Regions from separate parts of the Simplicispira sedimenti genome, predicted to be linked through region 3. Evidence: predicted binding sites of a transcription regulator. Region 3 holds the regulator's gene; each other region holds the start of a gene.

Region 1 (9,477 bases), on a different contig from region 3:
CACCGGCACGCCGGTGTTTGCCATCAAGGGCGAGACCCTGGTGGACTACTGGGACTACACCCACCGCATCTTCGATTTCGGCCCCAAGGGCAGCGAAGGCGAAGGCCCGAACATGATCCTGGACGACGGCGGTGACGCCACGCTGCTGATGCACCTGGGCAAGCGCGCTGAAAAGGACGCCTCCGTGCTGGCCCACCCCGGCAGCGAGGAAGAGCGCATCCTGTTCGCCGCCATCCAGGCCAAGCTGGCCGAGGACAGCACCTGGTACAGCCGCAAGAGCGCCCAGATCATCGGCGTGACCGAAGAGACCACCACGGGCGTGCACCGCCTCAAGGAAATGTCGGCCAAGGGCACGCTGATGTTCCGCGCCATCAACGTGAACGACTCGGTCACCAAGAGCAAGTTCGACAACCTGTACGGCTGCCGCGAGTCGCTGGTGGACGGTATCAAGCGCGCCACCGACGTGATGATTGCCGGCAAGGTGGCCGTGGTGGCCGGTTACGGCGACGTGGGCAAGGGCTCGGCCCAGGCGCTGCGCGCGCTGTCGGCACAGGTCTGGGTGACCGAGATTGACCCCATCAACGCCCTGCAGGCCGCGATGGAAGGCTTCAAGGTCGTGACCATGGAATACGCCGCGCCACTAGCCGACATCTTCGTGACCACCACGGGCAACCGCGACGTCATTACCTTCGAGCACATGAAGGCGATGAAGGACCAGTCCATCGTCTGCAACATCGGCCACTTCGACAACGAGATCCAGGTCGCCAAGCTCGAAGAGCACTGCCAGTGGGAAGAGATCAAGCCGCAGGTGGACCATGTGATCTTCCCGGACGGCAAGCGCATCATCCTGCTGGCCAAGGGCCGCCTGGTGAACCTGGGCTGCGGCACGGGCCACCCGAGCTTCGTGATGTCCAACTCGTTCGCCAACCAGACCATCGCGCAGATCGAGCTGTTCACCCACAGCGACTACTACGAGAACGGCAAGGTCTATGTGCTGCCTAAGCACCTGGACGAAAAGGTGGCGCGTCTGCACCTGAAGAAGGTGGGTGCGATGCTGACCGAGCTGACGGACGAGCAGGCCGCCTACATCGGCGTGCCCAAGCAAGGGCCCTACAAGCCCGATACCTACCGTTATTGATTTATTTGCTATTGAATTGATAGCTGTCAGCGCCCGTAATCAGGGCGTTAAAGCCATTTTTTGCTTATGAAAACCCAGCGTGCCGATGTTCTTCTGGTGGAAAAAGGGCTGGCCAGCACCCGCTCGCAGGCCCAGCGGCTGATTGCCAGCGGGGTGCAATGGCGCCTGGGCGCACACGGCCCTTGGAGCCGGGTGGCCAAGAACGGCGAAGAGATCCCGGCCCAGGCCGAACTGCAACTGCAGGACGCGGCCGAGGCGCGCTTTGTCTCGCGCGGTGGCCTCAAGCTCGATGGTGCGCTCGAATCTCTGGGCCTGGCGGTGCAGGGACTGCAGTGCCTGGACGTGGGCCAGTCCACCGGCGGCTTCACGCACTGCCTGCTGGAGCGTGGGGCGCGCCGCGTGGTGGGCGTGGACGTGGGCCACGGCCAGTTGCACGCGCAGTTGCGCCAGGACCCGCGCGTGGTCTGCCTCGAAGGCATCAACGCCCGTGCGCTGACGCCCGAGGCGCTGCAGGCGGCCTGGGAGGACACCTGGTCCGAACCGGCCCCTGCGGCTGTGGAGGACGATGCCGAGCCCGAAAGCCCGTACCGTTGGATGAGCGGTGACGGCGAGGTGACCGACTACGACGACAGCGACGATGTGAGCGACGACGACGTGGAGGCCGACCTGGCGCGCGAGCGCGAAGACGCCGCGCCGCCCGCCGCTGCGGGCGCCCGCCGCCGCCTCCAGGCCTGGGTGGGCGAAAGCACCGCGCCGGTGTTCGAGTTGGTCACGGGTGACCTGTCCTTCATCTCGCTCACGCTGGTGCTGCCTGCCCTGGTACCGCTGCTGGCGCCGGGCGGCCACCTGCTGATGCTGGTCAAGCCGCAGTTCGAACTGCAGCCCGGCCAGGTGGGCAAGGGCGGCATCGTGCGCGATGCCGCGCTCTACCCCGTGGTCGAGCAGCGCATCCGCGACTGCTGCGCCAGCCTGGGGCTGGAGGTGAGTGCGTGGATGGACAGCCCCATCAGCGGCGGTGACGGCAACCAGGAATTTTTTGTCTATGCGAGGAGGTCTGCATGAACGCAGCCAACGCCGCGCCGGCCGTCGTGCCGGCCGCCGTGCCGGTCAGTTTCGAATTTTTCCCACCCAAGACGCCCGAGGGCATCGAGAAGCTGCGCGCCGTGCGCCAGCAGCTCTACGCCCTGCAGCCCCAGTTCTGCTCGGTGACCTACGGCGCGGGGGGCTCTACGCAGGACGGCACCTTGCAGGCCGTGCAGGCCATTCTGGACGAGGGGCAGCAAGGGGCTTCGCATTTCACCTGCGTCGGTGCGTCGCGCGATTCGGTGCGCGAGAAGCTGGCGCTGTTCCAGTCCATGGGCGTGCGTCGGCTGGTGGCACTGCGCGGTGACCTGCCCAGCGGCTACGGCAGCATGGGCGAATTCCGCTATGCCGCCGATCTGGTGGCCTTCGTCCGCGCCGAGACGGGGGATCACTTCCACCTGGAGGTGGCCGCCTACCCAGAGATGCACCCGCAGGCACGCTCACCCGAGGCCGACCTGCAGGCCTATGCGGCCAAGGTCAAGGCGGGTGCCAACTCGGCGATCACGCAGTTCTTCTTCAACGCCGATGCCTATTTCCGCTTTGTGGACGAGGCGCGCAGGCTGGGCGCTGACGTGCCGGTGGTGCCGGGCATCATGCCCATCACCAACGCCAGCGGCCTGCTGCGCTTTGCCGACAGCTGCGGCGCCGAAGTGCCGCGCTGGATTCGCCTGCGCCTGCAGGGGTTGGGGGATGATGTGGCGGGCATCCGTGCTTTCGGCCTGGATGTGGTCACCCACCTGTGCGAACAACTGCTGGCGGCAGGGGCGCCGGGCCTGCATTTCTATACGATGAACCAAAGTACGGCGGTGCTCGAAATTTGCCGCCGTTTGGGGCTGGCAGGTGTTGGCACACGGTAACATTTCGTTTTTTTGCGTTGAGGGCACACCATGAAATCGGTTTGGGTCTGCATGGCTTTGGTGGGTGGCAGTTTGTGGGCAGGCGCCGCCAGTGCCCAGATGAGCTACCACTGCCGGGATTCCAATGGCAACAACTATGTGCTCTCGCGCCCCTGTCCGTCGGACATGCGCACCACGGCGGTAGTGGGTGGGCCTGCGCGCTCGTCGGGCTACTCTTCGTCGTCTTCCAGCAGCTATCGACCGTCTTCCCGCTCCTCCGGCGATGAGCCTGAGCACCACCAGTACATGAGCGGTCGCTGCCGATCCCTTCACCAAGCGATGCGCACGGCCAGCAGCCGAGGGCTGAAGTACGACGCCATCGAAGATCTGCGCAAGGAATACAGGCGAGAGTGTCGTGAGGAGGAAGAAGCAGCCTATTCCAAGCTCTCGACAGATAGCTATACACGCAAGAAAGAGCAGCGCGAGGAAGAAAAAGCGGCCCGCCTGGCTGACCAGGCCTCGCGTGAGCGTGAAGAACGCTTTTTGCAGCAATGCGCCGAGTCGCGCCGCATTCTGCACGCCAAGCAGGCGCGTACCGACCTGAGCGAAGGCGAAAAGGCCGATCTGCGCCGGTTCGAAGAAAACTTCATCGCGCGCTGCAAGCGCTAGGGCCTGTTCACACTATTTTTGCCAGTGCGAACACGGTGAAAACCGCGCCAATCTAGGCGCGGGACGACGCCAAGGCCGGGGCCCTGGTTCGTCGGCCTCTCGGGCCGACGAAAGCACATTTTTATCCCAGCGCCCCCTTTGCCTGGCCGCCTTGCCATTGCCGTGGCTTGGCGGCCGTGTCGCTGGTGGATTGAGGGTTTGGTGGTTCAGCATAAAAACTGTATATTCATACAGTTGTTTTTGCTGATGCCTGTCCATGTCCTTTACCACCCTTGGAGCTGTCCATGCCTTTGACCCCGGAGCCCTTCCCGGCCCCGTAGCTGCGGCTGTCTGGCGCGGGGTGGACATGATGGGAGCGGTGGCGCGCACTGTTCCCACCGGGTTTGGCGCATTGGATGCGCAGTTGCCCGGTGGCGGGTGGCCCACGCAAGCCGTGACGGAGCTGCTGCTGCCGCAGGCACTGCGGTGCGAATGGCGCCTGTTGGGGCCCGCGCTGCCTGCCTTGCTGCAAGAGGGTGGCCGCATTTACCTGGTGGCGCCGTCCCAGCCGCCGCACGCCGGGGGGCTAGCGCAACTGGGCGTGCCGCCTGCGCAGCTGGTGTGGGTGCGGGCCGTTGCGCCTTTGGAGCGGCTCTGGGCCACCGAACAAATCCTCCAGGCAGGGCCCGTGGGTGCCGTACTCGCCTGGCTCCCGCAGGCGCGGCCCGAGCAGATCCGCCGTTTGCAGATCCACGCACAGTCCTGCGATGCGCCGGTGTTCCTGTGCCGTCCTGAAGGTGCGTTGCAGCAGGCCTCGCCTGCACCGTTGCGCGTGGGGGTGACTTTGGGGCCGGATTGGGTGCTGCAGGTGCACATTCCCAAGCGCCGGGGCAGTGCGTTCGAGGGCGTGCTGCGTTTGGAGGCCATTCCCGGCAATCTGCAGCACATGTTGCCGCCGCGCCTGGGGTCTGCCGCTGCCACGGTACAGGCGCCGCTGGCCAAGGAGTTGTCCGATGTCCGCGCACTGGGTCGCATTGCTGCCCCTGCCACAACCCACAGGCTCCTGGCCCATTGACCCCATGGCGCTGGGCATCTGGGCCTTGCAGTTCACCCCCCGGGTGGCCCTGCAGGAGGGCGCGGTGCTGGCCGAAGTGTCTGCGTCTGCACGCCTGTTTGGCGGGTTGGAGCGGCTGTGCCAGTGCATGCAGCATGGCGCTGCCGAACTGGGTGCCTGCGTGGCCTGGGCGCCTACGGGCCTGGCGGCGCTGGCCCTGGTGCGCCATGGCGGTGGGCGGGTGCCTGAGGGGGGGCTAGCGTCGCGGCTCGACGCCCTGCCATTGCAGGCCATGACCGCTGTGGGCCAGCACCAGGCCACACTGGCACGCGTGGGCTGCCGCACGCTGGGGCAGGTGCGCCGCCTGCCGCGTGGCGGGCTGGTGCGCCGGTTTGGTGCTCCCTTGCTGGCTGCGTTGGACCAAGCCTACGGCCTGCGGCCCGAGGCGTACGACTGGATCACCCTGCCACCGACCTTTCAGGCCCGGCTGGAACTGATGGCGCGGGTGGAGCATGCGCCTGCCCTGCTGTTTGGCGCCAGGCGCCTGCTGGTGCAGATGGCGGGTTGGCTGGCCGCGCGCCATTGCGGCGTGCGGGCCTTCACCCTGCACTGGCACCACGATGCCATGCGCGCCCGGTCGGCTGGCGATGGGGGAGCGCTCACAGTGCATACCTCCCAGCCCACGCAAAGCGTGGAGCATTGCATGCGTCTGCTGGCCGAGCATCTGGCCCAGGTCGTGCTGGCCGCGCCGGTGGGTGAACTGGAACTGTCTGCCGACACGGTGGAGCCCTGGGCTGGAACCAACCACACGCTGTTGCCCGATCCCCAGCGCCAGGGGGAGGGCATCCACGCGGCGCTTGAACGCATCCAGGCCCGCCTGGGCCCGCAGGCCGTGTGTTTGCCTGTGCTCTGCGCGGACCACCGGCCTGAGTGGATGCAGCATTGGCACAGCGATCTGGCACACCGCCCGCGCCAGGCCACCGCAGGTTCCGGCATGCCGCTGCCCCCCTGGTTGCTGGAGGTGCCGCTGCGTCTGGAGGAGCGCCAGCACCGGCCGCATTACCAGGGGCCGCTGCAACTGCTGTTGGGGCCTGACCGTGTGGAGGGTGGTTGGTGGCACCGCAGCTGCCAGGGGAGCGATGCCCAGGCGCTCAACGTGCAGCGTGACTACTGGCTTGCCCGCAGCCCCCATGCGGGCTTGCTGTGGGTGTTTCAGCAGCGACTGGCGGGGGACCAGGCGGCGTGGTTCCTGCATGGGTACTTTGGCTGAGGCTTCGGCAATGAACACCCCCTCCCGATCACTGCCGGACTATGCGGAACTGCGCTGCATCTCGAACTTCACCTTCCTGCGTGGCGCGAGCCATCCGCACGAGCTGGTGGAGCGCGCCCACGCGCTGGGCTACCGGGCACTGGCCCTGACCGACGAGTGCAGTCTGGCCGGGGCCGTGCGCGCCCATGTGGCGGCAAAGGCCGTGGGCCTGCATCTGCTGCTGGGAGCGCAGTTTCGGGTGCAGCCCCGCGCTGCGGACGGTGCGCCTTGCGTGTTGGTCGTGCTGGCGCAGAACCTGCAGGGCTACGGCAACCTGTGCGCCTTCATCACCCGGTTGCGGCGCGCGTCGGAGAAAGGCGCCTACCACCTCGCGCAGGCCGATCTCACGGGTGTGGCACTGGCCGACTGTCTGGTGCTGCTGTGCCCTGAACGCCATTCCAACGACACGCAGCTGCTGGCCCTGGGGCGCTGGGCGCTGGGGCAGTTCACAGGCCGGTGCTGGGTCGGGGTGGAGCAGCTGCGGCGCCTGGATGATGAGCTCTGGCTGCACCGCCTGCGGGCCCTGTCGGAGCTGACGGCGCTGCCTCTGGTGGCGGTGGGCGATGTGTACATGCATGTGCGCTCGCGCAAGCCGCTGCAGGACGTGCTCACGGCCACGCGCATCGGCAAGCCGCTGACCGAATGCGGCCATGCCCTGCAGCGCAGCGCCGAGCAGCACCTGCGCACCCGGCTGCGCCTGGCGCACACCTTTCCCGCCGAGCTGCTGGCCGAGACCTTGCGTGTGGCGCAGCGCTGTCATTTCAGCCTGGACGCGCTGAAGTACCAGTACCCGGACGAGGTGGTGCCGCGCGGCCACACGGCCGCCAGCTACCTGCGCCAAATGACCTACCAGGGCGCGGGGCGCCGCTGGCCGCAGGGCATTGCCGCCCCGGTGCAGGCACTGATCGAGCACGAGCTGGCCCTGATCTGCGAGCTGCGCTACGAGCACTACTTCCTCACGGTGTACGACATCGTGGCCTTTGCACGTTCCCAGAACATTCTGTGCCAGGGGCGCGGCTCGGCCGCCAACAGCGTGGTCTGCTACTGCCTGGGCGTGACCGAGGTGGACCCGGCGCGCATGTCGGTGCTGTTCGAGCGTTTCATCTCCAAGGAGCGCAACGAGCCCCCGGACATCGACATCGACTTCGAGCACGAGCGCCGCGAGGAAGTGATCCAGTACCTGTACCAAAAGTACGGGCGCGACCGCGCCGCACTCACGGCTGCGGTCATCAGCTACCGGCCCAAGTCCGCCATCCGCGATGTAGGCAAGGCCCTGGGCTTTGATCTGGCCACGGTAGATGCCATCGCCAAGGGCCAGAAGTGGTTTGACGGCGCGGGTGTGCGGCCTGAGCGTTTCGCGGAGCTGGGTATCCCGGCGGACGATCTGGCCGTGCGCCAGCTCATCACGCTCACGCAGCAGTTGCTGGGGTTTCCGCGCCACCTGTCGCAGCACACGGGCGGCTTTGTGCTCACCCAGGGGCCGCTGTGCCGCATGGTGCCGGTGGAAAACGCCTCCATGCCCCACCGCACGGTGATCGAGTGGGACAAGGACGACCTGGACGCCGCTGGCTTGCTCAAGGTCGATGTGCTGGCCCTGGGCATGCTGTCGGCGATCCGGCGCGCACTCGACCTGATCGGCCTGCGGCGCGGGCAGGTGTTCCGCATGCAGGACATCCCGGCCGAAGACAGCGCCACCTACGACATGGTCTGCCAGGCCGACACCATTGGTGTGTTCCAGATCGAGAGCCGGGCCCAGATGGGCATGCTGCCGCGCCTGCGCCCCCGCTGCTTTTACGACCTGGTGATCGAGGTCGCCATCGTGCGGCCGGGGCCCATCCAGGGTGGCATGGTGCACCCTTACCTGAACCGGCGCCAGGGCAAGGAACCGGTCACCTACCCCAGCGAGGCGTTGCGCACCGCGCTGGGCCGCACGCTGGGCGTGCCGGTGTTCCAGGAACAGGTGATGCAGATCGCCATGCTCGCGGCGGGCTTCACGCCCGGCGAGGCCGACGGCCTGCGCCGCGCCATGGCGGCCTGGAAGCGCAAGGGTGGGCTGGAGAAGTATTACCACCGGCTCGTGGGCGGCATGACCGAGCGCGGCTATGCGCAGGAGTTCGCCGAAGCCATCTTCGAGCAGATCAAGGGGTTTTCGGAATATGGTTTCCCGGAGAGCCACGCGGCCAGCTTCGCGCTGCTGGTCTATGCCTCGGCCTGGATCAAGCGGCACGAGCCGGCGGCCTTCCTCGTGGCGCTGCTCAACAGCCAGCCCATGGGCTTTTACACGCCCAGCCAGCTCGTGCAGGACGCGCGCCGCCACGGCGTGGAAGTGCGGCCGGTGGATGTGGTGCACAGCGCTGTGGAATCCACGCTGGAGGATCTGCACAACACACCCGCCGTGCGCCTGGGCCTGCACCTCGTGCAGGGCCTGCCCGCGGCCAGCGCTGCGCGCATCGTGGCCGAGCGTGCCGTGGCGCCCTTCGATAGCACCGAGGCGCTGGCGCGCCGTGCACGGTTGGAGCAGCACGAGATGCGGCTGCTGGCCGCGGCGGGCGCACTGACGCTGCTTGCGGGCCACCGCCGCCAGCAGGTGTGGGAGGCCGCGGCCCTGCACGCCCCGCCCGCGCTGCTGCAGCACGCGCCGGTGGACGAGGCGTTTCTGGCGCTGCCCGCCGCGCCCGAGGGCGAGGAGGTGCTGTGGGACTTCGCCTCGGTGGGCCTGACGCTGCGCAGCCACCCCCTGGCCTTGCTGCGACCGCAGTTGGAGCGTTACCGGGCCCGAACCTCGGCACAACTGCAGCATGTGCGCGATGGGCGCTGGGTGCGCACCGTCGGCATGGTGACGCTGCGCCAGCAGCCCCCCACGGCCAAGGGCACGGTCTTCGTTTCGCTCGAAGACGAGCACGGCAGCACGCAGATCATCGTCTGGCGGCACGTGAAGGAGGCCCAGCGCCAGGCGTTGCTGGGCGCTCGCCTGCTGCTGGTGCAGGGGCGCTGGCAGCGTGAGGGGGCGGTGTGCAACCTCATCGCGCATCGGCTGTGGGATTTGTCGCCGCTGCTGGGTCGGTTGGCCACGCAGAGCAGGGATTTCCGGTAGGGCCGTGTCAGGCGGGAGTGGTCAGCCCCAGAAAACTGTCCAGCAGGTGGAAGTGGTCTTCAAACAACTGGTCTTCCATGGCTGCCAGTTGATCCAGCGGCACCCAGAGCGCCTGCTGAGCGTCGTCGCCGCCCACCACCGGCGGGAGCGGGATGTTGCCCAGGTCGAAATAGTGCCCGTGGGTGATGGTGCGGCCGCGCTGGCTGCGGTCCGGGTGGTCAAACACCTTGACCGCGCGCAGGGCGGCGCGCAGCGTGGCCTCGTCCAGAGGGCAGGCGGTTTCTTCCGAAAGTTCCCGCAGGCAGGATTGCCACA
Region 2 (9,477 bases), on a different contig from region 3:
CTGGTGCTGCAGCCGCCCTGCGGATTCGGCCTCACGGAAAAAGCGCGCCCGAGCATCCACAAGGGCCGCACCATCGAACTCCTGCCCCAGCGCCAGCGCCTTGATGGCCACGATCCGGCCAATCTTGGGATCGCGCCCCTGATAGACCACGCCCATGGCACCACGACCCAGCTCCTTTTCAATCTGATAGCGCCCCAGCGTGGCAGGGTGCGCCGCAGAATCCGATGGCAGTTCCTGGGGCTTGCTGGCCTGGGCTGCTATTTCGGCCAGGTGACGTGCACGCTTGCGCCGCTTGCGCGCTTCGGCATGCTGGCGGTCGTGACGCAGGAGGTGTTCATACACCGCCACGGCCTGGTCGTAGCGATGCTTCTGTTCGAACTCATGGGCCAGGTTCAGCAATTCGCCCTGCACCTGCGGCAAGCCGCGCGCACGGCGCAGGCGCTCAAAAGCCATATCCAATTGACCTTGGCCCATCAAGGCCAAGCCCATCATGCGCTCGGATTCGACCTCTGCGGCCGACGGCGCAGCCACCGCCTTGTGCTCCGGATCGACCCGCACCAGCAGGACCTGCACCAACCCACCCAGCACCAGCACCTCCACCGGCAGAGTGAGCGGCAGCGCCACAGAAGCCGCTTGCATGGCGCCCCACTGCAAAGCCAGCAGCGCGCCCGCCAGACCGAGGGCCAGTCCTGCCCCGGCAACCGCGCTCAACACCGGCAAGACCCCGACGAGCACCAGCAGAGCCGCCTGCACACCCAGCCAAGGCAGAGCCACTACCCACGCCGGCACAGCATGCAGTTGCTCCGCAGAATGCACACCTGTCGCTGCAGCGTCGAACAGATGGCGATCCAGCGCACCGCCAGACAAGAGATGCAGCAGCCCCAGCACCAGCGCCACCAGCACGGCCCCAGCCCCGTGCCGTAGCACGTGCTGCCATGTCTGACGCCCTCCTCGGTGACCACCCACTGTTTGCACCCCTGTTGTTCGCACTCTATGTAAGCAAGAATTGCGCCCCGACATCCGGGGCCACGCCATGAGGCTATGACCAGTTACCCAGCCATAGCGACAGGGTTTGCCTGCGCCGGATCCGACAAAATTGTCAGCACCAGAAACAAAAAGCGCCTGGGCACAGGCCACAGGCGCTTCGGTCGGACGCGCCCACAGGCGCTGCACTCACTTGAGCTGTGCCTTGAGCAGCTTGCCCAGCTCCGAGGGGTTGCGCGTCACGACGAAACCGCACTCTTCCATGATGGCGAGCTTGGCATCGGCCGTGTCGGCCCCGCCGGAGATCAGCGCGCCGGCGTGGCCCATGCGCTTGCCGGGAGGGGCGGTCACGCCAGCGATGAAGCCGACGATGGGCTTCTTCATGTTGGCCTTGCACCACTGGGCGGCCTCGGCTTCATCAGGACCGCCGATTTCGCCGATCATGATCACGGCGTCGGTGTCGGGGTCGTCGTTGAAGGCCTTCATCACGTCGATGTGCTTGAGACCGTTGATCGGGTCGCCGCCAATGCCCACGGCGGTCGATTGGCCCAGACCCACCTCGGTCAGCATGGCCACGGCTTCGTACGTCAGCGTACCGGAACGGGACACCACGCCGATGCGGCCCTTGCGGTGGATGTGGCCGGGCATGATGCCGATCTTGATTTCGTCGGGCGTGATGATGCCGGGGCAGTTGGGGCCCAGCAGCAGCGTCTTCTTGCCGCCAGCAGCTTCCTTGGCCTTCATCTTGTTGCGCACTTCGAGCATGTCGCGCACGGGGATGCCTTCGGTGATGCAGATGGCCATGTCCAGGTCGGCTTCCACGGCTTCCCAGATGGCAGCGGCGGCACCTGCGGGCGGCACGTAGATCACCGACACGGTGGCGCCGGTCTGCGTGGCGGCTTCCTTGACGGAGGCGTAGATCGGGATGTTGAAGATCGACTCACCGGCCTTCTTGGGGTTCACGCCCGCGACGAAGCAGTTCTTGCCGTTCGCGTATTCCTGGCACTTTTCGGTGTGGAACTGGCCGGTCTTGCCCGTGATGCCCTGGGTGATGACCTTGGTGTCTTTGTTGATGTAAATCGACATGTGTGTTCTCCGGGCTTACTTGACGGCAGCAACGATCTTGGTCGCGGCTTCGGCCATGGTGTCGGCCGCGATGATGGGCAGACCGGATTCGGCCAGCAGCTTCTTGCCCAGCTCTTCGTTGGTGCCCTTCATGCGCACCACCAGCGGCACGGACAGGTTCACGGCCTTGCAGGCGGTGATCACGCCGGTGGCGATGGTGTCGCACTTCATGATGCCGCCGAAGATGTTGACCAGGATGCCCTTGACGTTCTTGTTCTTGAGCATGATCTTGAAGGCTTCGGTCACCTTCTCGGCGGTGGCTCCGCCGCCCACGTCCAGGAAGTTGGCCGGCTCGCCGCCGAACAGCTTGATGGTGTCCATGGTGGCCATGGCCAGACCGGCGCCGTTCACCAGGCAGCCGATGTTGCCGTCCAGGCTGATGTAGGCCAGGTCGAACTTGGAGGCCTCGACTTCAGCGGGGTCTTCTTCGTCCAGGTCGCGCAGGGCCACGATCTCGGGGTGGCGGAACAGCGCGTTGGCGTCGAAGTTGAACTTGGCGTCCAGGGCGATCAGGTTGCCCTTGGAATCGCAGTTCAGAGGGTTGATTTCCACCAGCGACGCGTCGGTGTCCATGTAGCACTTGTAGAGCTTGGCGAACAGATCCACGGCCTGGTCCACCGAGCCGCCGGTCAGGCCGATGGCCGCAGCGATTTTCTTGGACTGGTCGGCGGTGATGCCGGTCAGCGGATCGATCATCTCGGTGATGATCTTCTCGGGCGTGGAGTGGGCCACTTCCTCGATGTCCATGCCGCCTTCGCTCGAGGCGATCAGGGCCACCTTCTGTGTGGCACGGTCGGTCACCAGCGAGATGTACAGTTCATTCTTGATGTCGGCGCCGTCTTCGATGTAGAGGCGGCGAACCTTCTGGCCTTCGGGGCCGGTCTGGTGCGTGACCAGCTGCATGCCCAGGATCTGCTCGGCCAGCTTCTTGACGTCGTCAATGCTCTTGGCCACCTTCACGCCGCCACCCTTGCCACGGCCGCCCGCATGGATCTGGGCCTTGACCACCCAGACGGGGCCACCCAGCTTCTGGGCCGCTTCCACGGCCTCCTGGACGGTGAATGCCGGAATGCCCCGGGGTACGGGCACGCCAAAATTACGCAAGATTTCCTTGCCTTGGTATTCGTGAATCTTCATGAGGGTCTCTCTCAGGGAAGGGATTTCACCCGTCTACCATGGCTGATTGTTCTGGCGGCGGGCTTGGGACATGGCAGCCGGTAAATGTATCATGGTGCGGCGCACCATACCTTTTTGCAAACTTACATGCTGCGACACCCCCGTGCCGCACATGGCCCTGGAGAGACCATGCCCACCGTATTCATCGATGGCGAAGCCGGTACCACCGGCCTGCAGATCCGCGAACGCCTGCAAGGCATGGCGGGCGTGCAACTGCTGAGCATCGCGCCCGAAAAGCGCAAGGATCCACTGGCCAAGCGCGCACTCATTGCGCAGGCCGATCTGGTGGTGCTGTGCCTGCACGACGACGCAGCGCGCGAGAGCGTGGCACTGGTGGACGCCATCACCCAGGAGACCGGCAAGGCCATCAAGATCATCGACGCCAGCACCGCCCACCGCACCACGGCAGGCTGGGTCTATGGCTTCCCGGAGCTGTGCGCAGGGCAGGCAGATGCCGTGCGCCAGGCGACGCGCGTGGCCAACCCCGGCTGCTACGCCACCGGCGCCATCGCCCTGCTGCGCCCGCTGGTCGATGCAGGCCTGCTGCCGCAAGACGCAGCGCTGTCGCTGCCCTCGGTGTCGGGCTACAGCGGCGGCGGACGCAGCATGATCGAAGCCTATGAAGCCGGCCAGGCCGCGCCTTACGAGGCCTACGCCCTGGGCCTGGCACACAAGCACATCCCCGAGATCCTGCATTGCACCGGCCTGACCCGGCGCCCGGTGTTCATTCCGGCCGTGGGCAATTTTGCGCAGGGCATGCTGGTGCAATGCCCGCTGCACCTGGACCTGCTGCCCGGCGCACCCAAGGCCGCCGACCTGCACGATGCACTGGCCGCCCACTACGCCCGCACCAACACGCCAGAGCAGTATGTGAAGGTCCTGCCTCCCACCGACGACCTGAAACTCGCAGCCGACACCCTGGCCAACACCAACCAGCTGGAGCTGCGCGTATTTGCCAACGAAACCTACCGCCAGGCCGTGCTGGTGGCCCGGCTGGACAACCTGGGCAAAGGCGCCAGCGGCGCCGCCGTGCAGAACCTGCGCCTGATGCTGGGGCTTTGATTGCTATTGTTTTAATAGCTGCTGGCGCTTGATCATCAAGCGCCAGCAGCCAAAAACACTAAAAATCGTCTTCCACACCCCGCACCACGCGGCGCACGGTGTCGGAGGCAAATCCACGTGCCAGCAGAAAGCGCACCTGGCGGGCGCGGCCCGCAGCGTCGGGCGCGGGCGCGCCAAACTTGCGCTCCCACAGCACCCGGGCACGCTCCAGTTCGGTGCCGCCCAGGCCTTCCAGGGCCGCATCCACCGTGGAGGCATCCAGCCCCTTGGCCTGCAGTTCCTGGCGCAAACGCTGCGTACCCAAGCGGGCAGCGCGGCGGTGGACCAGCGATGCGGCGGCGCGCTCGTCGCTGAGAAAGCCCTGGGCCTGCAGGGCATCGAGCAGGGCATCGAGCTGCCCCTCGGTTTCCTCGTGCGGCGCCAGCTTGCGCCGCAGCTCCGAGCGCGTGTGCTCGCGCCGCGCCAGGCTGCGCAGTGCGCGGGCCCTGAGCGAAAGGGCGGGCTGTGCCATGCCCGCTTACGCGGCGTTTTCCGAAGCAGACGCGCCAGAGGCTGACGGCTGCAGGGCAATACCCAACTGTTCGCGAACGCGGTTCTCGATTTCAAGCGCCAATTCGGGGTTTTCGCGCAGGAACTCGCGCGCGTTGTCGCGGCCCTGGCCGATTTTTTCGCCGTTGTAGGCGTACCAGGCGCCGCTCTTTTCGATGATGCGTGCGTTCACGCCCATGTCGATGATCTCGCCCTCACGCGAAATGCCCTCGCCGAACAGAATGTCGAACTCCGCTGTCTTGAACGGGGGGCTGACCTTGTTCTTGACCACCTTGACCTTGGTTTCGTTGCCGATGGCCTCTTCGCCCTTCTTGATGGTGCCGGTGCGGCGGATATCGAGGCGCACCGAGGCGTAGAACTTCAGCGCATTGCCGCCCGTGGTGGTTTCGGGGCTGCCGAACATCACGCCGATCTTCATGCGGATCTGGTTGATGAAGATGACCGTGCAGTTGGTCTTCTTGATGGTGGCGGTGAGCTTGCGCAGCGCCTGGCTCATCAGGCGCGCCTGCAGGCCGGGCAGTGCATCGCCCATTTCGCCTTCGATTTCGGCCTTGGGCGTGAGGGCGGCGACCGAGTCCACGATGATCAGGTCCACAGCGCCCGAGCGCACCAGGCTGTCCACAATCTCCAGCGCCTGCTCACCCGTGTCGGGCTGGGAGATCAGCAGATCCTGCAGGTTGACGCCAAGCTTTTGCGCGTACTGGATGTCGAGCGCGTGCTCGGCGTCCACGAACGCGCACTGCCCGCCGAGCTTCTGCATTTCGGCCACCACCTGCAGCGTGAGCGTGGTCTTGCCGGAGGATTCGGGACCGTAGATCTCGATCACACGGCCGCGCGGCAGGCCACCCACGCCCAGGGCAATGTCCAGGCCCAGCGAGCCGGTGGAAACGACCTGGATGTCCTCGATCACCTCGCCCTCACCCAGGCGCATGATGGTGCCCTTGCCGAACTGCTTCTCGATCTGCGCCAGCGCGGCCTGCAGGGCCTTGGCTTTTTCGTCCTTGGCCTTGTCGTTGTCAGCGGGAGAGGTACGGGTGGCGGTAGCGTTCACGGTGGACTCCTTGGAAGGTGGGATGGTGTCGCCTGTTTTTCATCACAGGCTGGATGCTTGAACAGTAGTTTATCCAGCAATAAATCAAACATCGCCAAATATTTGGTCAGTTTGATTTACCATTTCCGCATGACTGACACCCTCGCCGCCACGCCTATGGATGCCGCGCACCACGATGCCTGGCGCCAGACGCACCTGGGCCGCCTGATGGGCCACGCCCTGCGCCGCTTTGATGCGCGGGTGCTGCAGCTCATGGCGCGCAATGTGGAGGTGCCGCTGGCGCTGTCCAACCTGGCGGCGCGCCAGCAGGTGAGTGCGGCGCATGTGCACATCACGCGCCACCTGTCGCTGCGCGGCGACCGGCTCAGCGACCTGGCCGCCAAGGCGGGCATGACCAAGCAGGCCATGGGCACGCTGGTGGACCAGTGCGAGGCCTGGGGCCTGGTGCAGCGCCTGCCTGACCCGCACGACGCACGCGCGCGGCGCGTGTGCTTCACCCCCACGGGGCTGGACTGGCTGCGCGCCTTCGAGGCGGCCGTGGCGCAGGCCGAGGCCGAATGGCGTGCCGAGGTGGGCGACGCCGTGGCCACGGTGGTGTCCATCGGGCTGGAGACCTATGCCAGCGGCGCCTCGTCCTGAGAACGTGCGCTGAGGCAACGCCCTAAAATCCTTGCATAACCAGGAGACTCCCCCCATGCGCATCCTCATAGCCGAAGACGACCAGGTGCTGGCCGACGGGTTGCTGCGCACGCTGCGCAGTTCGGGCGCCGTCGTGGACCATGTGGCCAACGGCGCCGAGGCCGACGCCGCGCTGATGACCAACAACGAATTTGATCTGCTGATCCTGGACCTGGGCCTGCCGCGCATGCACGGGCTGGAGGTGCTCAAGCGCCTGCGCGCGCGCGGCACGGCGCTGCCGGTGCTCATCCTCACCGCGGCCGACAGCGTGGAGGAGCGCGTCAAGGGTCTGGACTACGGCGCCGACGACTACATGGCCAAACCGTTTTCGCTGCAGGAGCTGGAGGCGCGCGTGCGCGCCCTCACCCGCCGGGGCATGGGCGCCACCAGCAGCACCATCAAGCACGGCCCGCTGGTGTACGACCAGGCCGGGCGCGTGGCCACCATCGACGGCAAGATGATCGAGCTGTCGGCGCGCGAGCTGGGCCTGCTGGAGGTGCTGCTGCAGCGCGCCGGGCGCCTGGTCAGCAAGGACCAGCTCGTGGAACGCCTGTGCGAGTGGGGCGAAGAGGTGAGCAACAACGCCATCGAGGTGTACATCCACCGCCTGCGCAAGAAGATCGAGAAAGGCCCGATCCGCATTGCCACCGTGCGCGGGCTGGGCTACTGTCTTGAAAAAATTCCAGGCTGAAAATTGCTATGTTCTTGATAGCTAGTGACGCTTGATTTCATTGCCTTACAAGCCAATTTGATTCAAATCCAGGGCCGCCACCTTGAAACTCTTTCAGCGCGAGCAACGCTCCCTGTTCGGCGAGATCCTGGACTGGATGCTCACCCCGCTGCTGCTGCTCTGGCCTGTGGGCCTGGCACTGACCTGGCTGGTGGCACAGGGCATTGCCAACAAACCGTTTGACCGCGCCCTGATCTACAACGCGCACGCCCTCGCACAACTGGTGACGGTGCAGCGCGGCAGGCCGCAATTCAACCTGCCACAGTCCGCCAGCGAAATCCTGCGCGCCGACGATTCCGACTCGGTCTATTACCAAGTGCTGGGGCCGCGCGGGGAATGGCTCTCGGGTGAGCGCGACCTGCCGCCCCCGCCGGAGGAAGAAACCCCCCAGCCCGGTGATGTGCGCTTGCGCGACGCCGAACTGCGCGGCGTGGACATCCGCGTGGCCTACATCTGGGTGCGCGTGCCGGTGGAGGGCAACCCGCTGGCCCTGGTGCAGGTGGCCGAAACGCGCGAGAAGCGCAGCGTGCTGGCCACCGAGATCATCAAGGGCGTGATGGTGCCCCAGTTCGTGCTGCTGCCGCTGGCCGTGCTGCTGGTCTGGCTGGCGCTGGCGCGCGGCATCAAGCCGCTCAACCAGCTCGAAGAGCGCATCCGCGCACGCAGCCCCGACGACCTCTCGCCGCTGGACCACAAGACCGTGCCGCTGGAAGTGGCGCCGCTGGTGGACTCGGTGAACGACCTGCTCACGCGCCTGAACGATTCGCTGGCCACGCAAAAGCGCTTCCTGGCCGACGCCGCGCACCAGCTCAAGACCCCGCTGGCGGGCCTGCGCATGCAGGCCGACCTGGCCCAGCGCGAGGGCACCAGCACCGACGAGCTCAAGCAATCGCTCAAACAGATCGGGCGTTCCAGCATCCGCGCCACGCACACCGTCAACCAGTTGCTGGCCCTGGCCCGGGCCGAGGCCAGCGGCGCGCAGATGACCCAGCAGCGCTGCGACCTGGCACGCCTGACCATGGACGTGGTGCGCGACTCGGTGCCCCGCGCCATGGACAAGCGCATCGACCTGGGCTACGACGGTGCCGAGCCCGGCGCCCCCGGCGTGTGGCTGGACGGCAACCCCACCCTGCTCAAGGAACTGGTGCGCAACCTGGTGGACAACGCCATCAACTACACCCCCTCCTCGGACGACAGACCCGGCGTGGTGACCGTGCGCGTGCTGGCAGACACCTTCGGCCGCGTGCTGCTGCTGCAGGTGGAGGACACCGGCCCCGGCGTGCCCGAGTCTGAGCGTGAGCTGATCTTCCAGCCCTTCTACCGCGCGCTGGGCAGCGAGGCCGACGGCTCCGGACTGGGCCTGCCCATCGTGCAGGAGATCGCCCGCCAGCACCAGGCCGAAATCAGCGTGGAAGACGCCCGCCCCGGCCAGACACCGCCCGGGGCGCGGTTCACCGTGCGCTTCCCGGCACGGGACGACCAGAACGATTGATCAGGAACAGGGCTTGAGCGTCTTGCCCGCCATGGCCGGGCGCAGCACGTCCAGCTGGGGGCGCAAGGCATCGTCCACGCTGGGCAGGCGCAACTGGTAGCCAGGGGTGTCGGGGCGCTCCTGCACCACCTTGGCCGTGCGCACGCCCTTGGCCACCAGATTGCCCATGCCACGCTGGGCCGCCTCTTCGGTGGAGAAGCGCCCCAGCGACAGCCCCGGCTCCAGCGACGCGGTGCTGGGCCGATCAAAGGAAATACCCAGCTCGCGCAGTTCAGCGCGCTTCTTGGCCAGGGCGTCGGCATCGGCGAACTTGCCCATGTACACCATCCAGCGGCCCGGGATGGTGGTGCGCTGCAGGCTCCAGCTGCCCTGGGGCAGCGCACCAGCCACGCGGCGCAGGGCGTTGGCCTGTTCTTCGTCGAACACCCCGGCCTGCAGGCATTCGCCCGCAGGGCGGGCGGGCTCGGTGGCCGCCACTGGGACCGACGCCGCAGGCGCCTCGGCGCTGGCCTGGACGGCACTGTGCTCTGGGGCGGGCACAGCGGCCGGGGCCGGGCGCACGGGCGGGGTGGCAGGCTCCCCCGCCAGGCGCACGGCCTCGGGGCGGATCTGCTGCTGCAGGCGCTGCGG
Region 3 (9,477 bases):
GCCAGGTTCGGCGCGTGAACCTGTGGCGCACTCGTCTGCGCCGCCGGCGCCTCCTGTGGTGCAGCGCCCGCCGATCGAGCGCCCTCCTGTGGCACCGGCGGTCGCACCGCGTGCGCCTGCGGCGGCCCCAGTGCTTGCGGCGCATGCGCCAGCCGCAGCAGTGGCGCCAAGGCCCTCAACGGTTGTCGTGACGTCCGCGCAGTTGCCAACGAAGACGACCGCAGTGGTGCACGCATCCGAGTCCATGACCACCACGCTGGGCAAGCCTTCGCAGCCGACCCTGCCGGAGGGCTTTGAAGAGATGATGGTGCACCGCGTGATGCAGCGGGTCGATGTGCTTCTGGAGAAGCGCCTGCGTGAGGCCATCGCCCATGTGGTGCAGGAACAGACCCGTTCCATCCTGCCCAGACTGCGCGAAGAAGTGGAATCCGTGGTGCGTCAATCGGTCTATGAGGCGGTTGCAGATGAGCTCGCCAGCCACCCTGGCACCGCTTGATTTGCTTGCTATGCCCAATTTTTTCTAATGGCTATCGTGTTCCCTAGTATTTGGGCTTGAAAAAATGATGTACCTTCACTCCCGTTGAGAAAAAAACAAGCATCTCAGCGTCCATTCTTTACTGGAGAATCCTATGCAATTGAAGTTGAAACTGACCGTAGTTGCCGCTATCGCGGCTGTCGCTGGTATGGCCTCTGCACAAGAGCAGGTGGTCAAGATCGGTCACGTGGCCCCGATTTCCGGTGCCCAGGCCCACTACGGCAAGGACAACGAAAACGGCGCTCGCATGGCCATTGAAGACCTCAATGCACAGGGCGTGACGATCGGTGGCAAGAAGATCAAGTTCGAACTGCAGGGCGAAGACGATGCAGCCGATCCCAAGCAAGGCACCGCTGCCGCACAGAAGCTGTGCGACTCCAAGGTCGCTGGCGTGGTGGGTCACCTGAACTCGGGCACGACCATCCCCGCGTCCAAGGTGTACAACGATTGCGGCATTCCCATGGTCACGGGCGCCGCCACCAACCCCAACCTGACCAAGCCTGGCTACAAGACCACGCACCGCATCATCGCTACCGACAACTCTCTGGGTGCGGGTCTGGCTGCCTACGCGGCTGAAACCCTGAAGCTCAAGACCGTTGCTGTGGTGGACGACCGTACCGCCTATGGCCAGGGCGTGGCTGACGTGTTCAAGAAAGTGGCTCTGGCCAAGGGCATGAAGGTGGTGGACGAGCAGTTCACGCACGACAAGGCCACCGACTTCATGGCCATCCTGACGGCCATCAAGGCCAAGAAGCCTGACGCGATCTTCTTTGGCGGCATGGACCCCCAAGCCGGCCCCATGCTGCGCCAGATGGAGCAACTGGGCATGGCCGACGTCAAGTACTTCGGTGGCGACGGCGTCTGCACCTCTGAAATCGCCAAGCTGGCTGCGGGTGCCAAGACCCTGACCAACGTGATCTGCGCCGAAGGTGGTGCATCGCTGGCCAAGATGCCTGGCGGCGTGGAGTGGAAGAAGCGCTACGATGCCAAGTACCCCGGTCAGTTCCAGGTGTACAGCCCCTACACCTACGACGCGACCATGCTGCTCGTGGACGCCATGAAGCGCGCCAACTCGGTGGACCCCAAGGTCTATACGCCTGAAATCCGCAAGTCCAACTTCAAGGGCGTGACCGCTGCCATCGCCTTCGAAGACAACGGCGAAATGAAGAACCCCGCCATCACCCTGTACAAGTACGTGGATGGCAAGAAGACGCCTCTGAACTGATCTTCAGGCGCCTCCCGCACACCTCTTTGGGTGTGCTTCGCAGAACGGCCTCCCGTGTGGAGGCCGCTTTCTTTGGGGGGGTGGCGAGCTACTGCTCGGTGTTCAGCGGCGTACCTGGAGGGCTCCAGGGTTGACGATATTGGTCGGAGTTCCCTTGATGAAGTTCGCCACGTTGTCGAATGCCGCACCAAAGTACAACTCGTAGTTGTCCTGCTCCACATAGCCGATGTGGGGCGTGCAAATGCAGTTCTCCAGCCGCAGCAGGGCATGGCCTTGCAGGATGGGCTCGCTCTCGAACACATCCACGGCGGCCATTCCGGGGCGGCCTCGGTTGAGAGCGGCGATCAATGCGTCAGGCTCGATGAGTTCGGCGCGCGAGGTGTTGACCAGCAAGGCTGTGGGCTTCATGGACGAAAGCCTTTCCAGGGTGACAATGCCGCGCGTGGCATCACACAGGCGCAAATGCAGTGACACCACGTCGCATTGAGCCAGGAATTCCTCACATTGGGATGCCACCTGGTAACCATCGGTCAGTGCTTTGGCACGCGAAGCCTCGCTGCCCCAGACACGCACGTTCATGCCGAATGCTTTGCCATAGCCCGCAACGATTTGACCAATCTGACCATAGCCCCAAATGCCTAAAGTCTTGCCACGCAGTACGTTGCCAATGCCGAAGTTGGGAGGCATGCCTGCGGCCTTGAGGCCTGATTGTTGCCAGGCCCCATGCTTGAGGTTGGAGATGTACTGCGGCAGGCGCCGCATGGAGGCCATGATGAGCGCCCATGTCAGCTCGGCAGGGGCGACCGGCGAGCCCACACCCTCGGCCACGGCGATGCCACGTTCGGTGCATGCGGCTACATCGATGTGTGAGCCCACGCGTCCGGTTTGGGCGATCAACTTGAGCCGGGGGAGCTTTTCTACCAATTGGCGGGTAATTTGGGTCCGTTCGCGGATCAGCACAATGACATCGGCATCTTTGAGGCGCACCGAAAGCTGCCCCAGTCCCTTGACAGTGTTGGTATAGACCTTGGCCGAGAAGGCGTCGAGACGGGTCGCGCAGTGCAGTTTGCGCACCGCATCCTGATAGTCGTCGAGGATCACGATGTTCATCCCGCCATTGTGCCTTGGGCGCGCCCCTGGCCTATGCAACCATGGGTAAATGCGGCCCGCTGCAAGCAGTTCAGTTCCACCGGGCCGCGCAGTGCTAATGGCGCTGTTCGCAAGCGGCCATGCGCTCCAGCTCTGCACAGACATCGGCCATGCGCCCGGCAATGACCATCCGGCCATTGGCGCTGGTGTGGCAGCGCAGGGGCCGAGAAGGGGGCAGGGCTGCGCCATGACCCGGCATCTGCACCGGCCCCTGCCAGACGCGGGGTGCGCGGGAGGCTACGGGGTTGCGCGGAAGGGGTGGCATCGCACAAGGCCGGGCGTGCGGTGGTGGCAGGGCTGATGCGCGGTTGGGGCGATGAGCATGGCTTTTCCACCAGCGATACAGGCCGAGAAAAGGGCGGGGCAGGACGGACGTTGCCAAGAGAACAATTCCCATGTGAATACTCCAGAGGTCAGGGTTGAACACTGGCAGGATTGCAGGGACAGCACCACCTCAGGGCCGTGGGTCATCAGGGGCCACACGCGCGCCCGCCACCTGGGGCGGTGCAGGATGCAGGCTCACATGAGCATGGTGTTGCGGATCAGGCCGACGGCCAGGCCTTCGATGGCGAAGGGCTCGCCGGGGTGCACCACGATCACGGGGTAGTCGGGGTTTTCGGGCAGCAGTTCGACGCCTTGGGCGGTGCGCCGCAGGCGCTTGACGGTGACGTCATCGCCCAGGCGTGCCACGATGATCTGGCCGTTGCGCGCCTCATGGCAGGCTTTCACGGCGAGCAGGTCGCCATCCATGATGCCAACGTCGCGCATGGACATGCCGCGCACCTTGAGCAGGTAATCCGGCTTGTGCTGGAACAGGCTTTCTTCCACGCAATAGGACTGCTCCACATGTTCCTGGGCGAGAATCGGGGACCCCGCCGCCACACGCCCGACCAGGGGCAGCACCAGTTGGCTGAGGCCCGGGATGGGCAGGTTGTACTGGGTGCCACGTGCCGCGTTGAGGGAGCGAATGGCTTCACCGCGCAGACGGATGCCACGCGAGGTGCCGCTGACCAGCTCGATGACACCTTTGCGGGCCAGGGCCTGCAGGTGCTCTTCGGCTGCATTGGCAGACTTGAAGCCGAGTTCAGTGGCAATTTCGGCGCGCGTGGGCGGGGCACCGGTGCGTGCAATGGCGTTCTGGATCAGGTCCAGAATCTGTTGCTGACGGGCTGTGAGCTTGGGGCTGCTTTGCATGACGGGCTCCCGGTGGGCAAGGGGCTGTTATTTAATACAGTAACTGTATTCTTAACCAGTTTTTCGAGGGATGCAAGTGGAAACAAAAAAAATCGTGGTGCTGGGCACGGGGGGCACGATTGCCGGAAAGGCCGCTGCAGCGGGTGACAACATTGGATATGTGGCCGGGCAGGTAGGGGTGCAGGATCTGCTTGCGGGCGTGCCGGGCCTGGCGCAGGCTGCGCAGGGGCCGCTGGATTTCGAGCAGGTGGCGCAGATCGACAGCAAGAACATGGAGTTTGGCGTGTGGGCTGCGTTGGCGCAGCGCTGCCATGCGCACCTGCAGGACGACAGCGTGCGAGCCGTGGTGATCACGCATGGCACGGACACGTTGGAAGAGACAGCCTGGTTTCTGCACAGCGTGCTCGATGCGCGCAAGCCTGTGCTGCTGACCTGTGCCATGCGGCCCGCGACGGCGATCGCCCCCGATGGGCCGCAGAACCTGCTGGACGCGATGGCTGTGGCGCATGCGCCGGGGGCCAGGGGTGTGCTGGTGGTGTGTGCCGGTGCCGTGCATGGTGCGCGGCAGGTTCAGAAGGTGCATCCGTACCGCGTGGATGCGTTCAGCTCGGGCGAAGGCGGGCCGTTGGGCTGGGTGGAGGAAGGGCGCGTGCGCTTGGCGCAGGATTGGCCTCAAGCGCAGGCGGGATGGGCGCAGGGCGCTCTTGAAAAAGTAGCGTCCGGTGCGTCCTGGCCGCGTGTCGAGATCGTCATGAACTACGCTGGGGCGTGTGGGGCCACGGTCGATGCGCTGGTGCGCGACGGCGTTCAGGGCCTGGTGGTGGCAGCCACGGGCAACGGTACGCTGCACCATGCGCTGCAAGCCGCGCTGGAGCGCGCGCAGCAAGCCGGCGTGGCTGTGCGCGTGACCACGCGCTGCCCCTTGGGTCAGGTGCTGTCCTTGCCCAGGGCCCACGCTGCGCTGCCACTGTCGCCGGGCCTCATTCCGGTCAAGGCCAGGGTGTCCTTGTTGCTGGAACTGCTGGGCGTATCGGCTCCCGCGCTCTGAAAACGACAACGCCCCGCATGCGGGGCGTTGCAGAGGCTGCAGGCCGTGGCCCGCAAGCTTGATCTCTCAGTCTGCCAAGGCAGCGAGGGCGCGCGCGGTGATTTCCTCCACGCTGCCGGTGCCGCTGATCGCGCGGTATTTGGGTGCAGCGGCGGGGTCTTGCTTTGCCCAGCCGGAGTAGTAATCCACCAGGGGGCGCGTCTGGGCGCTGTACACCTCCAGGCGTGTCTTGACGGTTTCTTCCTTGTCGTCGTCGCGCTGGATCAGGGGTTCACCGGTCACGTCATCCTTGTCTGCCACCTTGGGCGGATTGAACTTGACGTGGTAGGTGCGGCCGCTGCCGGGGTGCGAGCGCCGACCACTCATGCGTTCGATGATGGCGTCGAAAGGCACGTCGATTTCCAGCACGTAGTCGAGCTTGACACCCGCTTCCTTCATCGCGTCCGCCTGGGGAATGGTGCGCGGGAAGCCGTCGAACAGAAAGCCATTGGCGCAGTCAGGTTCGGTGATGCGTTCCTTGACCAGGCCGATGATGATGTCGTCGCTCACCAGCGCGCCCGATTCCATGACGGCCTTGGCCTTGAGCCCCAGAGGGGTTCCGGCCTTGACGGCGGCGCGCAGCATGTCTCCGGTGGAGATCTGCGGAATGCCGTATTTCTTGCAGATGAAAGCGGCTTGCGTGCCCTTGCCGGCGCCGGGGGCGCCCAACAGAATCAGTCTCATGGGAATAGTCCTCGAAGTGTGGAAAATCTGTCGGCACTGCGGGCCACGGGACCGCTGCCCCCGGATGCGGTGCTCTTATTAGGGGGGCAAGGATAGCATGGGCCGCTTGTACCCTCACTTACAAACCAGGGCCTGCACCGATCAGGTGCACAGGGCGCGCACGCGGGCCAAGTCTTCGGGCGTGTCCACGCCGGGGCCGGGTGCGGTAGCCGATACATGCACTGCGATGCGGTGGCCGTGCCACAGTGCGCGCAGTTGTTCCAGCGCCTCGATCACCTCGGTGGGGGCCTGCGGCAGTTCGGGAAAACGGCGCAAAAAGCCTGCGCGGTAGCTGTAGATGCCGATATGGCGCAGTGGCGCAAAGCCTGCCAGCGCCGGGTGCTTGGCGTCGCTGCTGCGCCACCAGGGCTGGCCCGCGTGGTCCCGTGCAAACGGAATGGGCGCGCGGCTGAAGTACTGGGCCATGCCGCCGGCATCGCATACCACCTTAACGACGTTCGGATTGGCCAGTTCGTCCACCGCAGCCAGCGGATGTGCGGCCGTTCCCATGCTGGCGTGCGGGTGCGTGTGCAGCAGTTGGGCCACGGCGCCGATGAGCGCCGGGTCGATCAGCGGCTCGTCCCCCTGCACATTGACGACCACATCGTCGCCGTCCAGGCCCAGCAGGGTGCAGGCCTCGGCCAGGCGGTCGCTGCCGCTGGCGTGGTCGGTGCGGGTGAGGATGGCCTCCACCCCGTGCTGGCGGCAAGCGTCAAGGATGCGCGCATCGTCTGCCGCCACCACGGTGCGCTGGGCACCACTGGCTGCGGCGCGCTCGGCCACGCGCACCACCATGGGCAGGCCTGCAATGTCCGCCAGCGGCTTGTCGGGCAGGCGGCTGGACGCCATGCGTGCCGGAATCAGCACGGCAAAGCCGCGGGTGCTCATCGCTCCAGCTCTTCGTCGGTCAGCGGACGGGCCTCGTTTTCCAGCAGGACGGGAATGCCGTCGCGCACCGGGTAGGCCAGGCGGGCGCTGCGCGAGATGAGTTCCTGGCGCTCCCGGTCGTAGGTGAGGGGGCCTTTGGTGACGGGGCAGACCAGCAGTTCGAGCAGTTTGGTGTCCATGGCGGTGCAGTGGGGAAAGACGGGAAATCAGGAGCGCGATGATAGCGAGCCCAGCGCAGCCAGCTTGGCATCCAGGGCCTCGAAAAAGCCGGGAGCAATTTCCACCTGCAGTGGCACTGCCAGTGCGTCCGGATGAAGGCGCCAGAGCTTGGCGGCATCTTTTTCAGTGCAAATCAGTGTGTAGGGCTTATCTGATGGGCGCTGCCAGCTATCATAATCATAGTGATCCGGCAGTGCCAGAGTGCGTTGGGGTTCCAGGCCGGATTGCTGCAGCAGGGCAAAAAAGTCTCCGGGCCGGGCGATGCCCGCCAGTGCGAGCAGTGGCTGAGTCTGCAATTGGTGCAGTGGCACCTGGCTGCCATCGGCACGTACTGCGGTGGGTGCCAGGCTGCGCTGCATGGCGAAGCAGGGTGCGCGGCCGCCTTTCGGGGCGGTGCCTGCGTGCACCACCAGATCCACAGGCCGAGGCCAAGGCTCGCGCAGCGGGCCTGCGGGCAGCAGCCAGCCGTTGCCTACGCCATCGTTGTTGAACACGCAGACCTCGATGTTGCGCGCCAGCGCCAGGTGCTGCAGCCCATCGTCGCACACGATGATGTCGATGTCGGGATGGCTTTGGCGCAGTGCCTGTGCGGCCTCCAGGCGCTGGCTCGCCACGAAGACCGGCACTTTGCATTGGCGGGCAATCAGCAGGGGCTCGTCGCCCGCGGCGCTGGGGGGGCTGTCGGGCAGCACTGCGCGGCAGTCGGTGCTGCTGCGACCGTAGCCGCGCGATACAACCCCAGGCCGCCAGCCACGGGCCTGCAGGTGGCGCACCACAGCCATCACCACCGGCGTTTTGCCCGCGCCGCCCGCCACCACATTGCCCACCACAATGACCGGAACGCCCGGATGACCCGATGGAAGAATGCGCGCCGCATACAAGCCCCGGCGCAGGCGCACAAGCAGCCCCATGAGCAGTGACAGGGGCCAGAGCAGGCAGGCCAGCGCGCCGCGTTGCCGCCACGCGCGTTGCAGCGCGGGGCTGGCGTCGCTGACCTGGTGCATGTGAGGCTGCGGGCTGGCAGCAGTGATGGACGGCGCCTACTTGCCTGCGCCCGCGCGGGCGGAGGACTGGGTGGCAAAGGTGATTTGCGTGAGGCCCACGCGGCGCGCTGCCTCCATCACCGAGATGACCGATTGGTGCGGCGCCAGTGCGTCTGCACTGATGATGACCACCGTACCCTGGCCCGCCTTGGCGGCATCGCGCAGTGCCGCGGCGAGGTGATCCACGCTCTTGCCGTCGATGCCGCTCTTGTTGATGGCATAGCGGCCATCGGCAGCCACGGCCACCACCACTTCCTTGGGGTGGTCGCGTTGTTGCTCGGCGTCGGCCACGGGCAGGGTGAGCTGCAGCTCGGTGAACTTGCTGTAGGTGGTGGTCAGCATCAGAAAGATGAGGATCACCAGCAGCACGTCGATGAAGGGGATCAGGTTGATCTCCGGCTCTTCCTTGGCACGGGGGCGGAAGTTCATGGGGCAGCCTTTGCCGGTACGTTCACTTCTTGTGGCGCAGCAGGTGGCGCACGAACTGCTCGGACGACAGCTCCAGCGTCAGCAGGTAGGCATCCACGCGGCTGCGGAAGTAGCGCCAGAAAATCAGAGCCGGAATGGCCACCATCAGGCCAAATGCGGTGTTGTAGAGCGCCACCGATATGCCGTGCGCCAGCTGCGCCGGATTGCCGCTGCCCATGCCGCCTGTGGCACCGCCCTGGGAGCCGAAGATCTCGATCATGCCCACCACGGTGCCCAGCAGGCCCAGCAGCGGCGCCGCCGATGCGATGGTTGCCAGTGCACTGAGGTACTTTTCAAGCCGGTGCGCAACCACGCGGCCAGCGCCTTCCATGGCGGCGCGCAGGTCGGCCTCGGACGTGCGGGGGTTGCTGTTGAGCGTGCGCAGGCCTGTGGCCAGCACTTCGCCCAGCGCCGAATTCTGTGCCAGCTTGCCCACCACGTCGGGGCCGGGGAGGGATTGCGAGGACACGGAAATCGCTTCATCCAGCAACTTGGGCGGGATGATGCGGGTGGATTTGAGGGAGATGAAACGCTCGAAAATCAGCGCAAGGGCCAGAACCGAGCAGGCGATCAGGGGCCAGATGGGCCAGCCTGCGGCTTGTATGATGGACAGCAATTGTCTTGTCTCCGCACGGGGTGGGCAAAAAGCGATTATGGCCCAGCTTTGTGGCCATCCCTGTGCCACAGGGGGGGCTGCGATTGCATCCGTTTGTATGCGCGCCTCACCCACAGTTTCTGTGGATAACTTTGTGGAGAAGGCCGGTGTCGATGGCCGCACAACGGCGCCACACCGTGGCTGGAACAAAATGCTGGTTTTTTAAGCAGCAAAAAAATCAACAAAATCAATAAGATGCACGAATTTCAATGTGTTGGGGCACGTGGCAATGAGCAAATGCTTACAACCATGACACTTTTGCGCTCTGTGGAATACTGCGGCGCAACAAGC

What was found. The regulator LexA, encoded in region 3, represses DNA repair genes until DNA is damaged. The targets are predictions, from matches to a motif close to ACTGTATNNNNATACAGT.
Region 1: the regulator LexA is predicted to act here: its motif matches at 3,944-3,961, upstream of imuA (translesion DNA synthesis-associated protein ImuA).
Region 2: the regulator LexA is predicted to act here: its motif matches at 5,996-6,013, upstream of recA (recombinase RecA).

What each region holds. Positions count from the first base shown of each region.
Region 1 covers NZ_JAKVIJ010000009.1:63,304-72,780, forward strand. The annotation lists gene ahcY (adenosylhomocysteinase) at 1-1,138, shown strand, start outside; gene MJ602_RS11110 (TlyA family RNA methyltransferase) at 1,205-2,200, shown strand; gene metF (methylenetetrahydrofolate reductase [NAD(P)H]) at 2,197-3,078, shown strand; gene MJ602_RS11120 (hypothetical protein) at 3,109-3,726, shown strand; gene imuA (translesion DNA synthesis-associated protein ImuA) at 3,983-4,780, shown strand; gene MJ602_RS11130 (Y-family DNA polymerase) at 4,719-6,029, shown strand; gene MJ602_RS11135 (error-prone DNA polymerase) at 6,040-9,162, shown strand; gene MJ602_RS11140 (bifunctional nicotinamide-nucleotide adenylyltransferase/Nudix hydroxylase) at 9,170-9,477, opposite strand, start outside.
Region 2 covers NZ_JAKVIJ010000001.1:124,871-134,347, forward strand. The annotation lists gene MJ602_RS00560 (serine/threonine-protein kinase) at 1-927, opposite strand, end outside; gene sucD (succinate--CoA ligase subunit alpha) at 1,174-2,070, opposite strand; gene sucC (ADP-forming succinate--CoA ligase subunit beta) at 2,086-3,246, opposite strand; gene argC (N-acetyl-gamma-glutamyl-phosphate reductase) at 3,415-4,347, shown strand; gene recX (recombination regulator RecX) at 4,406-4,858, opposite strand; gene recA (recombinase RecA) at 4,865-5,947, opposite strand; gene MJ602_RS00590 (MarR family winged helix-turn-helix transcriptional regulator) at 6,077-6,586, shown strand; gene MJ602_RS00595 (response regulator) at 6,642-7,316, shown strand; gene MJ602_RS00600 (sensor histidine kinase) at 7,399-8,847, shown strand; gene MJ602_RS00605 (SPOR domain-containing protein) at 8,848-9,477, opposite strand, start outside.
Region 3 covers NZ_JAKVIJ010000016.1:44,344-53,820, forward strand. The annotation lists gene MJ602_RS15380 (hypothetical protein) at 224-496, shown strand; gene MJ602_RS15385 (branched-chain amino acid ABC transporter substrate-binding protein) at 630-1,760, shown strand; gene MJ602_RS15390 (D-2-hydroxyacid dehydrogenase family protein) at 1,863-2,870, opposite strand; gene lexA (transcriptional repressor LexA) at 3,429-4,103, opposite strand; gene MJ602_RS15400 (asparaginase) at 4,174-5,151, shown strand; gene adk (adenylate kinase) at 5,218-5,874, opposite strand; gene kdsB (3-deoxy-manno-octulosonate cytidylyltransferase) at 6,016-6,801, opposite strand; gene MJ602_RS15415 (Trm112 family protein) at 6,798-6,980, opposite strand; gene lpxK (tetraacyldisaccharide 4'-kinase) at 7,008-8,024, opposite strand; gene MJ602_RS15425 (ExbD/TolR family protein) at 8,061-8,492, opposite strand; gene MJ602_RS15430 (MotA/TolQ/ExbB proton channel family protein) at 8,515-9,147, opposite strand.